One region of the Paraburkholderia sp. RL17-381-BIF-C genome, then DNA from elsewhere that is predicted to be linked to it. Evidence: predicted binding sites of a transcription regulator. Region 1 holds the regulator's gene; the other holds the start of a gene.
What was found. The regulator HrcA, encoded in region 1, represses chaperone genes, less so after heat shock. The targets are predictions, from matches to a motif close to TTAGCACTCNNNNNNNNNGAGTGCTAA.
Positions count from the first base shown of each region.

Region 2: P0D70_RS14365 (co-chaperone GroES) is a predicted target of HrcA. The motif match lies at 3,531-3,557, and genes of this name have one in related genera.

Region 1 covers NZ_JARESX010000059.1:11,558-18,944, forward strand. The annotation lists gene dnaK (molecular chaperone DnaK) at 1-1,506, opposite strand, end outside; gene P0D70_RS27590 (thioredoxin family protein) at 1,660-2,106, opposite strand; gene grpE (nucleotide exchange factor GrpE) at 2,152-2,736, opposite strand; gene P0D70_RS27600 (hypothetical protein) at 3,125-3,286, shown strand; gene P0D70_RS27605 (RNA-binding S4 domain-containing protein) at 3,258-3,665, opposite strand; gene hemH (ferrochelatase) at 3,674-4,744, opposite strand; gene hrcA (heat-inducible transcriptional repressor HrcA) at 4,924-5,943, opposite strand; gene P0D70_RS27620 (NAD kinase) at 6,277-7,179, shown strand; gene recN (DNA repair protein RecN) at 7,252-7,387, shown strand, end outside.
Region 2 covers NZ_JARESX010000019.1:49,376-56,762, reverse strand. The annotation lists gene P0D70_RS14380 (porin) at 351-1,580, shown strand; gene P0D70_RS14375 (DUF3088 domain-containing protein) at 1,687-2,031, opposite strand; gene P0D70_RS14370 (acyl-CoA dehydrogenase family protein) at 2,073-3,290, opposite strand; gene P0D70_RS14365 (co-chaperone GroES) at 3,581-3,871, shown strand; gene groL (chaperonin GroEL) at 3,890-5,530, shown strand; gene P0D70_RS14355 (hypothetical protein) at 5,861-6,088, shown strand; gene P0D70_RS14350 (pyridoxamine 5'-phosphate oxidase family protein) at 6,132-7,387, opposite strand, start outside.

The DNA of each region.
Region 1 (7,387 bases):
GATCGTGATGCGGTTTTCCTTGCCGGTCGCCTTGTCTTTCGCGCCGACGTGCAGAATGCCGTTCGCGTCGATGTCGAAGCTCACTTCGATCTGCGGCGTGCCGCGCGGTGCCGGCGGAATGCCTTCGAGGTTGAACTCGCCCAGCAGCTTGTTGCCAGCTGCCATTTCGCGTTCGCCCTGATACACCTTGATCGTCACGGCGCCCTGATTGTCATCAGCCGTCGAGTAGACCTGTGCGTGCTTGGTCGGGATCGTGGTGTTCTTGTTGATCATCTTCGTCATCACGCCGCCGAGCGTTTCGATGCCGAGCGACAGCGGGGTCACGTCGAGCAGCAGAACGTCCTTGCGGTCGCCCGACAGAACCTGGCCTTGAATCGCGGCGCCAACGGCCACGGCTTCGTCCGGGTTCACGTCACGGCGCGGGTCCTTGCCGAAGAATTCCTTAACCTTTTCCTGCACCTTCGGCATACGGGTCATACCGCCGACCAGAATCACGTCGTCGATTTCGCCGACCTTCACGCCTGCGTCCTTGATTGCCACGCGGCACGGTTCAATGGTGCGTTCGATCAGCTCTTCAACCAGCGCTTCCAGCTTCGCACGCGTAATTTTCAGGTTCAAATGCTTCGGACCCGACGCGTCGGCTGTGATGTACGGCAGGTTGATTTCGGTTTGCTGGCTCGACGACAGCTCGATCTTGGCCTTTTCAGCCGATTCCTTCAGGCGCTGCAGCGCGAGCACGTCTTTCGACAGATCGACGCCCTGTTCCTTCTTGAACTCGCCGATGATGTAGTCGATGATGCGTTGGTCGAAGTCTTCACCGCCCAGGAACGTATCGCCGTTCGTGGACAGCACTTCGAACTGCATTTCACCGTCAACGTCGGCGATTTCGATGATCGACACGTCGAACGTACCGCCGCCCAGGTCATACACCGCGATCTTGCGGTCGCCCTTTTCGGCCTTGTCCAGACCGAATGCCAGAGCGGCTGCGGTCGGTTCGTTGATGATCCGCTTCACTTCCAGACCGGCGATGCGGCCTGCGTCTTTGGTGGCCTGACGCTGGCTGTCGTTGAAGTACGCAGGAACCGTGATCACGGCTTCCGTGACCGGCTCGCCGAGGTAGTCTTCAGCGGTCTTCTTCATCTTGCGCAGCACTTCCGCCGAAATTTGCGGCGGAGCGAGCTTCTGATCGCGCACTTCGACCCATGCGTCGCCGTTGTCGGCTTTCATGATCTTGTACGGCATCAGGCCGATGTCTTTCTGCACTTCTTTTTCTTCGAAGCGGCGGCCGATCAGGCGCTTGACCGCGTACAGCGTGTTCTTCGGGTTCGTGACCGACTGACGCTTCGCAGGCGCGCCGACGAGAATCTCGCCGTCTTCCATGTAAGCGATGATCGACGGCGTGGTGCGCGCGCCTTCCGAATTCTCGATCACCTTGACCGAATTGCCTTCCATGATCGCCACGCACGAGTTGGTCGTGCCGAGGTCGATGCCGATGATTTTGCCCATTTTTACTAATCTCCTGACTTTGATCGCTGCGGGAAGCGCCTTGTTTGCCCTGCTGGCGGTAAGGCGATCCGCTCTCAATTCCTACCTGCACTCAACATAAGTGCGTCCGCATCGTTTTCAAGACCTCTTTTACGATGCGGTCTTTAATTTTTTTCAATCGGGCGAACTTTCGCCCGAAATTGTTCCATCGGCTTGCGGGCCGGCGGTTTTTGCAGCATCAGCCACCCGGATTTTTTCCCGTGCGGCCGCAACCGCGGCCTGGAACTGCCCGAGGCCATGCCAGCCGGTTGCCCGGCCGAGCCGCTTGCCGCGGTAAAAAAAGAACCATGTGGGCACGCCGTGCAGCGTGAAGCGCCGCCCCAGTTCGCGATGCTCGTAAACGTTGCTGTGAAACCATTTGAGACCGAGAGCGCGAATCGCGTCCGGCTGCGCCAGCATGGCCTTCTTGGCAATCTCGCAGTTAAAGCAGTCGAGACCCCAGAAAAACACCACGGCCAGTTCATCGCCCGCTCCGGCGAGCCCGGCGTCGAATGACTCCGCGCTGAGCGCCTGCATCTCGAAGGCCGCGAACGCGGTGGCGTCGACGGGAATATTGGCCATGGCGACGCCTGCCAGACTAAACGGCTTCTGAACGCCTCGTCGCGCTTACTTCGGGGCCGCGACGGTCACGAGTGCCGGTCGCAGCACGCGATCGGCGATTACGAAGCCCTTTTGCAGCACGGCCACCACGGTGTTCGGCTCCTGGTCGGCCGGAACCATGGAAATGGCCTGATGGCGATGCGGGTCGAACTTCTCGCCAACCGGATTCAGGGCGACGACGCGACCCTTTTCCAGCGCGCCAGTGAGCTGGCGCAGCGTGAGTTCGACGCCTTCGCGCACTTTCGGCAGATCGTCGGTGGAGTGCGCGACAGCTGCTTCGAGGCTGTCGATCACCGGCAGCAGATGCTCGGCAAAAGTCTCGATCGCAAACTTGTGCGCCTTGGCGACGTCTTCCTGAGCGCGGCGGCGCACGTTTTCGGTCTCAGCCTTGGCCCGCAGGAAGCTTTCCTGCAACTCGGCGATCTTTGCCTGAGCCTCGGCCAGTGCCGCTTGCTCGGCGCTTGCCGGCGAGTCGGTCGCCGCGTTCGCAGCGGCTTCCTGCTGAGGTGCCGCGGCCTCGGCGGCCTGGCGCGCGGTTTCGTCGGCGGGCTTGGAATTCTGGCTCGTCGGGTTCTCTTGCGTGTTTTCCATGTCGCTGAAAGTCGTTAAAAAGTGAAAGCGAGGTAAAAGCCGAGGGCGGCGGCAGCGCATTAAGCCTGGTGCGGTTTGTGCGTTGCAAAATCGCGACAGACAACTTCGCGAGTCACCGCAAATCAACACGGCAGATGAGGCCGGAAAGAACCATTTCAAGCGGTTCTCCCGGATCTTTTCGCACCACGGCCGGGCAGCGGAAATGCCTGGTTACAACCATTAATGCGACGCAATCAGATTGAGATTGAGTGCGGGCGGCAAGTGGCCTATGCTCCAACAAAGCATCGGAAAAGACGCGTTAACCCTAATCTGACGTAATCCTTTCCGATATCTTGCAATTTCACCCGATTCGCCCGTCTTTATCCTGAACCTTCCCGAGGGGAGTACCGTGAAACTGACCTTTGCAATCTCGGTGGTCGCATTGGTTCTGATTGCGGGCACCACGACCATCTGCATGTCCGGGGCTGTCAACGATCACACTACCGAATATGGTGGCGTGCACGCGACCATGGAACAACTGTTCAATCCCCACCTGAAAGTTTGTCGATAGTGCGCCGGTCGCGCTTGGTCGGTCGGCCGTGTAATGCGGCCGCCGGCTCGCGATACGTCTTGCGCCGCTCCTGTTCGACCTGCCGCTTCAACTTACTCTCTTCGGTTTCCGCATAAAGCGTTTGCGCGACACTCGCCGGGCCGCGCACGTCGCACACGCCCAGCACCTCCACTTGCCACACGATCCGTTCGATCTCGATCTCGACCAGGTCACCGACCCGCACGTCTTTGGCCGGCTTGACGCTGGCGCCGTCAATGCGCACATGTCCTTTTTCGACGGCCGCCGCCGCGAGCGAACGCGTCTTGAAGAAGCGCGCCGCCCACAGCCATTTGTCGATGCGCAACTTGGCGCCGGCTTCGGTTGAAATCCTGTAATTCATGAGCCTGCTCAAGCTCCTGTCGTGTGCGGCACCGGTAGCGCCTGCACCGGCCAGCCCTGCAAATTCTGCGCAACGATTTCGCCCAACGCGGCAATCCACGCCTGCGAGGCGTTCAGGCAGGGAATCCGATGGAAATCCTGGCCGCCCGCGTGCAGGAATTCGTCGCGCACCTCCATGCCGATTTCCTCGATGGTTTCAAGGCAGTCGGCCGTAAAGCCCGGACAGAACAGATCAGCACGCCGCACGCCCGCCGAGCCCAGCTCCTTGAGCGTGGGTGCGGTGTACGGCTGCAGCCACTCGGCCTTGCCGAAGCGCGACTGGAACGTGATGCGGCATTCCACCGGCGTCAGTTCGAGTGCCTGCATCAGCAGCGCGCCGGTTTGCTGGCATTGCTCGTGGTATGGGTCGCCGAGATCCAGCGTGCGCTTGGGCACGCCGTGAAAGCTCAGCACCAGCTTGTCACCAGAGGCGAAATCCGGCCGGCCGTGCTGATGCCAATAGTGATGTACCTGCGCGGCGAGCGCCGCAATGTAGGCCGGATGATCGGCGTACTGGCGCACCGTGCGGATTTCCGGCTGATTGCGCATGCGCTTGAGCGCCGAAAAGGCGTCGTCGAACGCGGTGGCCGTGGTGGACGACGAATACTGCGGATACATGGGCATCAGCAGCACGCGTTCGGCGCCCGCCAGCTTGAGCTGGTTCAGCATGGCCGGAATGCCCGGCGTGCCGTAACGCATCGCGTAGTCGACGAGCACCGTGTAGTCGTTCAGTTGCAGCAGATGACGCAAGGCTTCCGTCTGCTTCTCGGTGTACACGCGCAGCGGCGAGCCTTCGGGCATCCACACTGTGGCGTATTTCTTGGCGGAGGCGCGGCCGCGGAACGGCAAAATCAACAGGCGCAAGATGATCTGCCAGAGCAGCGCCGGAATTTCGACCACCCGCGGATCGGAAAGAAACTGCGCGAGATAGCGGCGAACCGCACGCGGCGTCGGCGCGTCGGGCGTGCCGAGATTGATCAGGAGCACGGCGACGCGGTGTGATGTGGCGTTCTGTGAAGGCCGCTCGAGGTCGAAGCGCATAGGCAGCAGAAGTAACCGGTTAGGCGGAGTGGCGGTTCAAGTGGGAACCATTATAGCGGCGAGCTTCATGCACCGGTCCGCCGGACACCCCTGGCCATTCGGCCAATTGGCAAGCCGCGCGCCGTGACGCATTATTTGCGGCAGGAACCGGCGCGGCGAGGAGTCGAAAAGAAAGCTATTTACTGTTGGCTGAGCGTGAGGGAAAGCAGGCGCGCGGTAATGTCCACAATCGGAATCACGCGGTTGTAGGCCATGCGGGTCGGTCCGATCACGCCCAAGGTGCCGACAATCTTGCCGTTCACCTCGTAAGGCGCGGTGACCACGCTCATTTCCTCGATCGGCACGAGATTCGACTCGCCGCCAATGAAAATCTGCACGCCCGCCGCGTGACTCGACACGTCGAGCAATTGAAGGAGACTGGTCTTTTGGTCGAACACATCGAACAGCTTGCGCAAGCGCGCCATATCCGACGAGAGGTCGGCCACTTCGAGCAGGTTACGCTCGCCGGAAATCAGCACGGTCTCGCCCGTGTCGGCTTCGTCGGTGCTGGCCGTGACGGCGGCGTGCATCAGCGTGGTCATGTCGCCGCGCAGTTCGTCGATTTCTTCGCGCAGGCGGCGGCGCACGTCGTCGAACGAGAGGCCCGCGAAGTGCGCGTTGATGTAGTTGGAGGCTTCGACCAGTTGCGACGGCGAGAAATCGCGCTGGGTCGCCATGATGCGGTTCTGCACATCGCCTTCCGGCGTGACGATGATCAGCAGAATGCGTTTGTCGGACAAACGCATGAACTCGATCTGCTTGAACACGTGGCTGCGCCGCGGCGTGAGCACCACGCCGGCGAACTGCGACAGGTTGGACAGCACACTCGCCGCGGCAGCAACGACTTTCTGCGGCTCGCCTGCCTTCAGCGTGGTCTTGACGGTACGCATCACGGCTTCTTCGTCCGCGGCGGACTCCACCGTCAACATGGTGTCCACGAACAGGCGGTAGCCGCGCGGCGTGGGAATGCGGCCCGCGGAAGTGTGCGGGCTGATCACGAGCCCCAGGTCCTCGAGGTCGGACATGACGTTGCGGATGGTGGCGGGGCTCAGTTCGAGGCCCGAATAGCGCGACAACGTGCGCGAGCCGACCGGCTGACCTTCGGCGATGTAGCGCTCGATCAGCGTTTTGAGGAGGGTTTGTGCGCGAGGATCTAGCATGACGGAAAATTTTAGCTCAATGGCACGACTACCGCGAGCGCTAGGGGCGCCCATCCCTGACGAACGCGCCACCGCTTGCCGCTGCGGCACGTTGCCTTCGGTCCGGCACATCATTGGCCGGCGTTCAGTCCGGCGCGTTGCGGAGCACCTTGCGGGCCGCCTTCCGGGCGGCCCGGCTGGCGGCACCCCGCCGCACTTTAGCCGGCGCGCATGTCATCAAGGCTTCACCATTCTAACGATAATCGCGAGAGGCGCTGGCGGCCCGCGCGCGCCGGCCCGTCACCGGGTCTGTCTACGGTTCTTTTCAGGCCCTACCTATGGTGTAATGCCGGCATGCAAGTGACCAGCCAGTTCAAGACCGTCGCGCTCGTCGGGCGCAACAATACGCCGGGTATCGCCGAGCCGTTGACCGCGCTCGCCTTGTGCATCGCGAAGCGCGGCTTCGAGGTCGTGTTCGAAGCCGACACCGCTGCCGAGATCGGCGTCACCGACTACCCGGCGCTGCGTCCCGCCGAGATCGGCGCGCGCGCCGACGTGGCCGTGGTGCTGGGCGGCGACGGCACGATGCTCGGTATCGGCCGACAGCTCGCGCCGTATCGCACGCCCTTGATCGGCATCAACCATGGGCGGCTCGGCTTCATTACCGACATTCCGATCTCCGACATGCGCGAGATCGTGCCGCAAATGCTGTCCGGCAATTTCGAGCGCGAAGAACGGGTGCTGCTCGAAGCGCGCATCATGCGCGACGGCAACCCGATCTATCACGCACTGGCCTTCAACGACGTAGTGGTCAACCGCAGCGGCTTCTCGGGCATGGCGGAACTGCATGTCTCGGTGGACGGCCGCTTCATGTACAACCAGCGCTCGGACGGCCTGATCGTGGCCACGCCCACCGGCTCGACCGCTTACGCGCTGTCGTCGCAAGGGCCGATTCTGCATCCGCAGTTGCAGGGCATCGTGCTGGTGCCGATCGCGCCGCACGCGCTGTCGAACCGTCCGATCGTGCTGCCGGACGATTCCAAGGTGAGCATCCAGATCGTCTCGGGCCGCGAAGTGAACGTCAATTTCGACATGCAGTCGTTCACCTCGCTCGAACTGAGCGACACGATCGAAGTGCGCCGCTCGCGTCATACGGTGCCGATGCTGCATCCGGTCGGCTACAGCTACTTCGCCACGCTGCGCAAGAAGCTGCACTGGAACGAATACCCGTCGCACGAAGAAGACCCCAAGCCCTGAGCGGCAAGGACACCCGGAACGCGAACGCCGCCGCTGCCGAACCCTGACTACCCAGCTCACCAGACGACCTCCATGCTTCGCCACCTCTCGATACGCGACTTCGTCATCGTCGCCGCGCTCGATCTCGAATTCGACAGCGGCTTCACTGTTTTCTCCGGCGAAACCGGCGCCGGCAAGTCGATCCTGATCGACGCGCTGGCGCTCGCGC
Region 2 (7,387 bases), on a different contig from region 1:
CAGCGCTCACGATAAAGCCGCAGCGTCGGTAAAAGAACCAATCGTTATGTATATGCAAAGCATGGTGCGGAGGAAAGGCGCATCGGCGGGACGCCGCCTTTCCTTTTGTTACGTCGAGGGAGCATCGCTACGAAAACATACAAATAAGGATTGCGTATCTATTGTCGAGAGTTTGCGTTATTACTAAAGAATCGGTGTTTTAGCGCTTATTCGAGAGAAATAGTCGATATCCATATCGAATTTGATTGTTTGTTTCGTCGATTCGTTTTGCTTATCGTTGCTCGCCCGATTCGAGATTTTCCTCGGGCAATCACTTCTCCGACTCGCCCTCAAAAACGATTCAAACAACTATGAAAAAACTGCTTTTCGCTTTCAGCGTTTCGTCTCTCATGGTCGGTACGGCCAGTGCTCAAAGCAGCGTCACCCTGTATGGGATCGTGACCGGCAATGTGACCTACTCGAATAACGCGCAGACGGCTGCAACGCCGTCCTCCGGCAAACCCAAAGGCGGCGCGCAGGTGGCGCAGTTCGATAGCGGATCATCGGGACTCGCGTCGAGTCGCTGGGGCCTGAAAGGCGTGGAAGATCTGGGCGGTGGATTGAAGGCGCTGTTCCAGCTTGAAAATGGCTTCAGCGTGAACAACGGCGCAATTGGTCAAGGCGGCACGGAGTTCGGACGCCAGGCGTGGGTCGGTCTGAATGGCGGCCGCTACGGTACGTTCACGTTGGGACGCCAGGGCGACACCTCGGTGGAATTCGTATCGCCACTGATCTACGGGTGGTATTGGGGCAACCTCGCGATTCATCCGGCGGACTACGACAATCTGAACTTCACTCACCGCATCAACAATTCGCTGAAGTACCTCTCGGATTCGTTCAACGGCTTCCGCTTCGGCGCGCTGTACAGCTTGGGTGGCGTGGCCGGGAACGTCACGCAGAATCAACTGTGGTCCACCGGCGCCAGCTATACGGGCGGCGCGTTCGCCATTGCCGCGTCGATCGTCAACGCGCGCAATCCGAACACGTCGCTTTACGGCACCAATGCGAATGCAAGCGCCACGGGAAACAACCTTGGATCCGCGGGTTCGGCAACGACCGCCGAGTCCAATCCGGCGATCGCCGGCTTCGCATCGGCAAACACGCAGCAGACGATTTCCGTGGCGGCAACCTACACGGCAGGCGGAGCGATTGTCGGTGCGGCCTACTCGACCACCCAATTCCGTGGGCTGGGCTCGAACTCTTCGCTGAATACGCTGCACTATAGCGGTTCGACGAGGCTGAGCACCGTCAGTGCGAGCCTGCGCTATCAGGCCACGCCGTTTCTTCGATTCGGCACGTCGTTCGACTATACGGAGGGCGGCAGCGTGAGCGGAAAAGAGAGCGCCAAATACGAGCAGTTGAACCTTGGTGCGGCGTACTCGCTTTCCAAGGCAACCGACATTTACGTGACCGGCGCTTATCAACACGCGAGCGGCACCGATTCATTGGGACGGCCGGCGGTCGCGGCAATCGGCTATCTGACACCGTCCACCACCAGCAACCAGGTGGCCGTCTCGGCGGGTGTCAAGCATCTGTTCTAGAGCGAAGCAACAGGCCCCGGTCGAGCAACGGCTCGGGGTGAATGCCGTTGTCACATCGAAACACGCTAACGACATTTACCCCAGCATACACCCCGCTTCAGCTTCGTCAATGCACTTTGGGGAAACCGTGACGCTGCGCGAGTAGATCGAGAATGCGGCGCGTGTCCGTCACGAAGCGCTTGCTGCCCAACGTCTGGGCATCGGCGGGCGCGGGCTGCTCGTCACCGAGAATCAGTACCGGCAGACTCTGGTGCTCAGCGTCCAGCGCCTCGATCACCTCGGCGCGCGGACGCGCAAACGGCAGGCGGCGAATGTCGAGATGGGCGTTGCGCGCGGGATCGCTCGCCAGCAAACCTTCAATGGGCGCTCCGTCCGGGCAGATAAAGCGCTCGCCCGGATGATCCGGATCCGTAAAGCCCGGCTCCAGTAGTAACAGCAAATCTCGGCTCATAGTGTGCAATGCTCGAAAGGTGGTGAATGGATGGCAATCCGTTAGAACACGCGTCCTTCGGTCAGATGCGTAGTCACGCCGTTCAACTCGTAGTCGCCGATCACGCGCGCTTTGTGCAGCAGAGGGTTGTGACTGAAAATGGTGCGCAGATTGCGCCAATGACGGTCGAAATTGTGCGCGCGGCCTGTGGCCGATGCGCCGCCAATCTCGAACAGACGCTCGCCCGCATAAAGCGCCAGCTTGCTCACCACGAGCTGGGTTTTGGCAGTGGCCAGTGCGCCTTCCAGCACCAGCTCCTCCGCATTCGCCGCGCCGCTGTGGATCGCATTCGCCGAGCGGTCGAGCGTGCGTGCGTTCGCCGCGACCAGTGCATCGATCGAGAGGCTGTGCGCCGCAAGGTCGCCCACCACCTGCTGCACGAACCCATCCTCGCGCGCCGAGGGCGCCGGACTATGCAGCACCGGCCGGCCGTATTGCGTCACGTAGCGCCGTGCGTCCGCGAGAATGTTTCGCACGATACCCGCCGCGACCGTCACCAGATGCAGCTGCCGCACGGCGCTGCCATGCCGGCCGGCGAGCGTCGTATAGCCGCGTGTCGCTATCTCGTGAGAGAAAACCTGCACGTTGTCGAGCACGAGGCTGCCGCTCGCCGTCATGCGTTGCCCCATGCCGTCCCAGTCGTCGAGTACCTGCAATCCTTCACGCGACACGGGAATCACGATCGACACTTTTTCGTCGTTCTCGTTCTGCACGTTGATCCGCGCATAGTCGGCGAACGCGGTGCCGGTCGAGTAGTACTTTCTGCCTGTCACACGAAAGTGCTCGCCGTCGCGCACCAGCTTCGTCACGATTTCGCCCGGCCTTGCCGTCCCCAGTTCCGTGGACGCACCGCCAAAGATCGCCCCTTGCCGTATGCGCTCGATCTGCGTGTCGTTGAAGGCGGAACGCGGCGACAGCAGCAGTTGCTCGGTCTGGTCGAAGTGAATCCGCAGTGCGTGCGCGACATTCGATTCATGCGCGCCCAACGTGGCGATCACCTCGAAGAGGTCTTCCAACGTTCCGCCCAAACCGCCCCACTCGACCGGAAAACGGAGCACGCCCAGGCCGGATTCGCGAAACAGCCTGAAGCCGTCGAATGGCAACTCGCGCCGCACCTCACGTTGCGCGGCGTCTTCGCCAATCGCCTGAGCCAGCGCGGGCAACCCGGCGAGTGCTGCGTCGAGCCTCGCACGCGCCGTGGTGTCCTGAGAGACCTGCATGCCTTGATTCCTTGTAAAAGCGCACGGATCGCATTCGATCCGACTGTTTGAGTTGGGAAGATGGACCGGCGCGCCAATAAGACATGCCGCTGTGACGAATCAGTATAGGGACACGGCTCTCCGCACAAAACCAGCGAATCAAGCTATGAATATGCGCGATTGTGAAATGCGAATTGCGGATAAGGATCGATGAATCCGTTATTGGAGCAACGGGCGCCGCATTTCTATACTCGATCCCGGTCAGCACTCACCAACGACGAGTGCCAGAATTTAACCGTGGAAATGGAACCATGAGCCTACGTCCCTTGCATGACCGCCTGATCGTCAAGCGTCTCGACCAGGAAACCAGAACCGCTTCAGGCATTGTCATTCCGGAAAGCGCAGCGGAAAAACCCGACCAGGGCGAAGTGATCGCCATCGGACCGGGCAAGCGCGATAGCGACGGCAAACGCATCGAACCCGATCTGAAAGTCGGCGAACGCGTGCTGTTCGGCAAATATGCCGGGCAGTCGGTCAAGGTCGACGGTAATGAACTGCTCGTGCTGCGCGAAGAAGATGTCGTCGCAGTCGTCACTCAATAACGAAGGGAGCGTCTAACCATGGCAGCAAAAGAAATCATTTTCAGCGACGTCGCCCGCTCGAGGCTGGTCGAAGGCGTCAATATTCTCGCCAATGCGGTCAAGGTCACGCTGGGTCCGAAAGGCCGCAACGTGGTGCTCGAACGCAGCTTCGGCGCACCGATCGTCACCAAGGACGGTGTGTCGGTCGCGAAGGAAATCGAATTGTCGGACCGCGTGCAGAACATCGGCGCGCAGCTTGTCAAAGAAGTCGCTTCGCGCACCAGTGACGCCGCGGGTGACGGCACCACGACGGCGACCGTGCTCGCGCAAGCCATCGTGCGTGAAGGTCAGAAATACGTGGCGGCGGGCCTCAACCCGCTGGATCTGAAGCGCGGTATCGACAAGGCCGTGGTCGCCGCAATCGATGAACTAAAAAAGATCAGCAAGCCGACCACGACCAGCAAGGAAATCGCGCAGGTCGCGACGATTTCGGCCAACGGCGAAGAGTCGATCGGTCAGCGTATCGCGGAAGCGATCGACCGCGTCGGCAAGGAAGGCGTCATCACCGTGGAAGACGGCAAGTCGCTCGACGACGAACTCGACGTGGTGGAAGGTCTGCAATTCGATCGTGGCTACCTGTCGCCGTATTTCATCAACGATCAGGATAAACAGGTTGCGGTACTCGACAACCCGTTCGTGCTGCTGCACGACAAGAAAGTGTCGAACATTCGCGATCTGCTGCCGATCCTGGAACAGGTCGCGAAAGCCGGTCGCCCGCTGCTGATCATTGCGGAAGACGTGGAAGGCGAGGCGCTCGCCACGCTGGTGGTCAACAACATTCGCGGCATTCTGAAGACCGTCGCGGTGAAGGCGCCTGGCTTCGGCGATCGTCGCAAGGCGCTGCTCGAAGACATCGCGATCCTCACCGGCGGGCAAGTGATCGCTGAAGAAACTGGCCTGACACTCGATAAAGCGACGCTCGCCGAACTGGGTCAGGCCAAGCGCATCGAAGTCGGCAAGGAGAACACCACGGTCATCGACGGCGCGGGCGACAGCAAGAATATCGAAGCGCGCGTGAAGCAGATTCGCGTGCAGATCGAGGAAGCGACTTCCGACTACGACCGCGAAAAACTTCAGGAACGCGTCGCGAAGCTGGCGGGTGGCGTGGCGGTGATCAAGGTGGGCGGCGCAACCGAAATCGAGGTCAAGGAAAAGAAAGACCGTGTCGACGACGCACTGCATGCAACGCGCGCAGCCGTTGAAGAAGGCATCGTGCCGGGCGGCGGCGTCGCGCTGATTCGTGTGAAGCAGGCGATCAGCGGGCTCAGGGGCGTGAATGCCGATCAGGATGCAGGCATCAAGATCGTGTTGCGCGCGCTCGAAGAACCGTTGCGCCAGATTGTCACGAACGCGGGCGAGGAAGCGAGCGTGGTGGTTGCGAAGGTCGCTGAAGGCACGGGCAATTTCGGTTACAACGCACAGACCGGCGAATATGGCGATCTGGTCGAATCGGGCGTGCTGGATCCGACCAAGGTCACACGCACCGCGCTGCAGAACGCGGCTTCGGTAGCCGGGCTGCTGCTGACCACCGACGCCACCGTTCACGAAGCTCCGAAGGATGCGCCGGCCGCGGGTCAGCCAGGCGGTCCTGGCGCGGGCGCCCCGGGACTCGATTTCTGACGACTCACCGCTTCCGCCTGGCACCAGGCAATTAGCGCGGTAAACACGGGCCGGTACTCGCTTTCCAGCGAGCCGGCCCGTTCTGTTTTCCACTTTCCTCGCACATGTATGGCAGACGCCGAACCATGCCCATCGCTATGTCATCGCGATCCTGCATGCGACTCGCGCTGGTGTGCTTTGGTGCACGAATCCCGCGCTGGCCGCGGGTCCGCATACTAATTCAGCATTTCTACAACAAACTAAAATATTGCGGTGCAGCAAAATGCACTAAACTCAGCGTAGAAGTCTGCAATTCGCACTCACGGTCATGTTGCGACGGAGGAATGTGCCATGACGACTCATGAGGCTTTACACGTAACAAACACGGCTGTTCTGCATGTCTTCGAGCAGGACGGCGGCTGGCATTGGGGCATCACCACGCCGCGCGCGGCGGGATCCGGATTCAAGGTGGTGGCGTTCAGCAAGGAAACCTTTCCGATTGAGGAAGCGGCGCGCAGCGATGGCGATCGGGCACTGCGCTGCCTGTCAGGCACCGACGTTCGCGAATCGACCCATTGACGACGCCTCCCGCGTGACATCGGCCGGCGCTATCGTTCACTGATCACAAGTCCAGCGTTACACCAGCTTGCACACCGGGATCGCCGGCAACCGGATGCGCCATGCAAATCAGCGCAGCACCGGGCTCGATCTGCGCCTCCACTTCGCCGTCGTACTGAACCTTTCCCGCCAACACGCGCGTCGAACATGTACCGCACATACCCGAGCGGCAACTCGACGGCGCGTTGATGCCGTGCGCCTCGGCAAGCTCCAGCAAGCTGCCGTCGCGCGGCAGCCATTGAATCGTACGCGCCGAACGCGCAAAGCTCACCTGCACACCGTCAGTGCCTTGCGCCGGCGCTTCCTGCGCCTTCGTCCCCTCGCTGGCGCGCGTGCGCTTCACGGTCGCCGGGCCGAAAGCTTCGAAGCGAATCCGTTCATCCGCGACGTTCAGTCCACGCAGCCCTTCATACAGGTCCTGCATGAACTGCTCGGGCCCGCATAGATAGAAGTCGTAGTCGTCGAAGGGCAGCGCGCGTTTCAGCGCGTCGATGCCGATCCGTCCGGGCGATACGCCGTCAGTCGGCACAGATACGGTGCTATCGAAAAGATGCAGGGAAACTGCCGGATTACGCGCCGCGATCTCCTTCAGATCCGCACTGAAAGGTCGTTCACGATCACTGCGCGCACCGTGAAAGAAGAAGAGTCGCCTCGCTTTCGCGCCGTCGTCGCGCGACGCGGCCGACGCATGCCGGAGCATGGCCATCATCGGTGTGATGCCGATACCCGCCGAGATAAAAACGGCGGAGCGCGAGCTCTCTTCCGCATAGGTGAAGGTGCCGCGCGGCTTCATCGCTTCGATCTGCATGCCGGCAACCAGATGCTCGTGCAACCAGTTCGAGGCGACCCCTTCGCGTTTCACGCTGATTCGATACCGCAACGGATGGTGCGCATCGGAAAGCGTGTAGGTTCGCAACAGTGGTGTGTCGAGACCCGGCACAGGCAGGCGGATCGGCAGAAACTGCCCCGGTTTGTAAGGCGGCAGCGGTGCGCCGTCGATCGATTCGAAGTAGAAGGAACGAATCGACGGTGTCTCGTCGACCACCGCCGCAACCGTCAGCTTGTGCCAGGGCGACGCAGCAACCGGCTTACGTACTGCCGCCGCAAACTGCGGCGCAAACTCCACATCGGACCAGCGAAACGGCAATGCGCCCCGGCTGCGCCGCACTTCCCGCACGTGAAAACGTACGAGCCGTTGCGCGCCTTCGAACGCCGCCAGCTCCGCGCCGTCCCAGACGATTTCCGCAACTGCGGCGACAT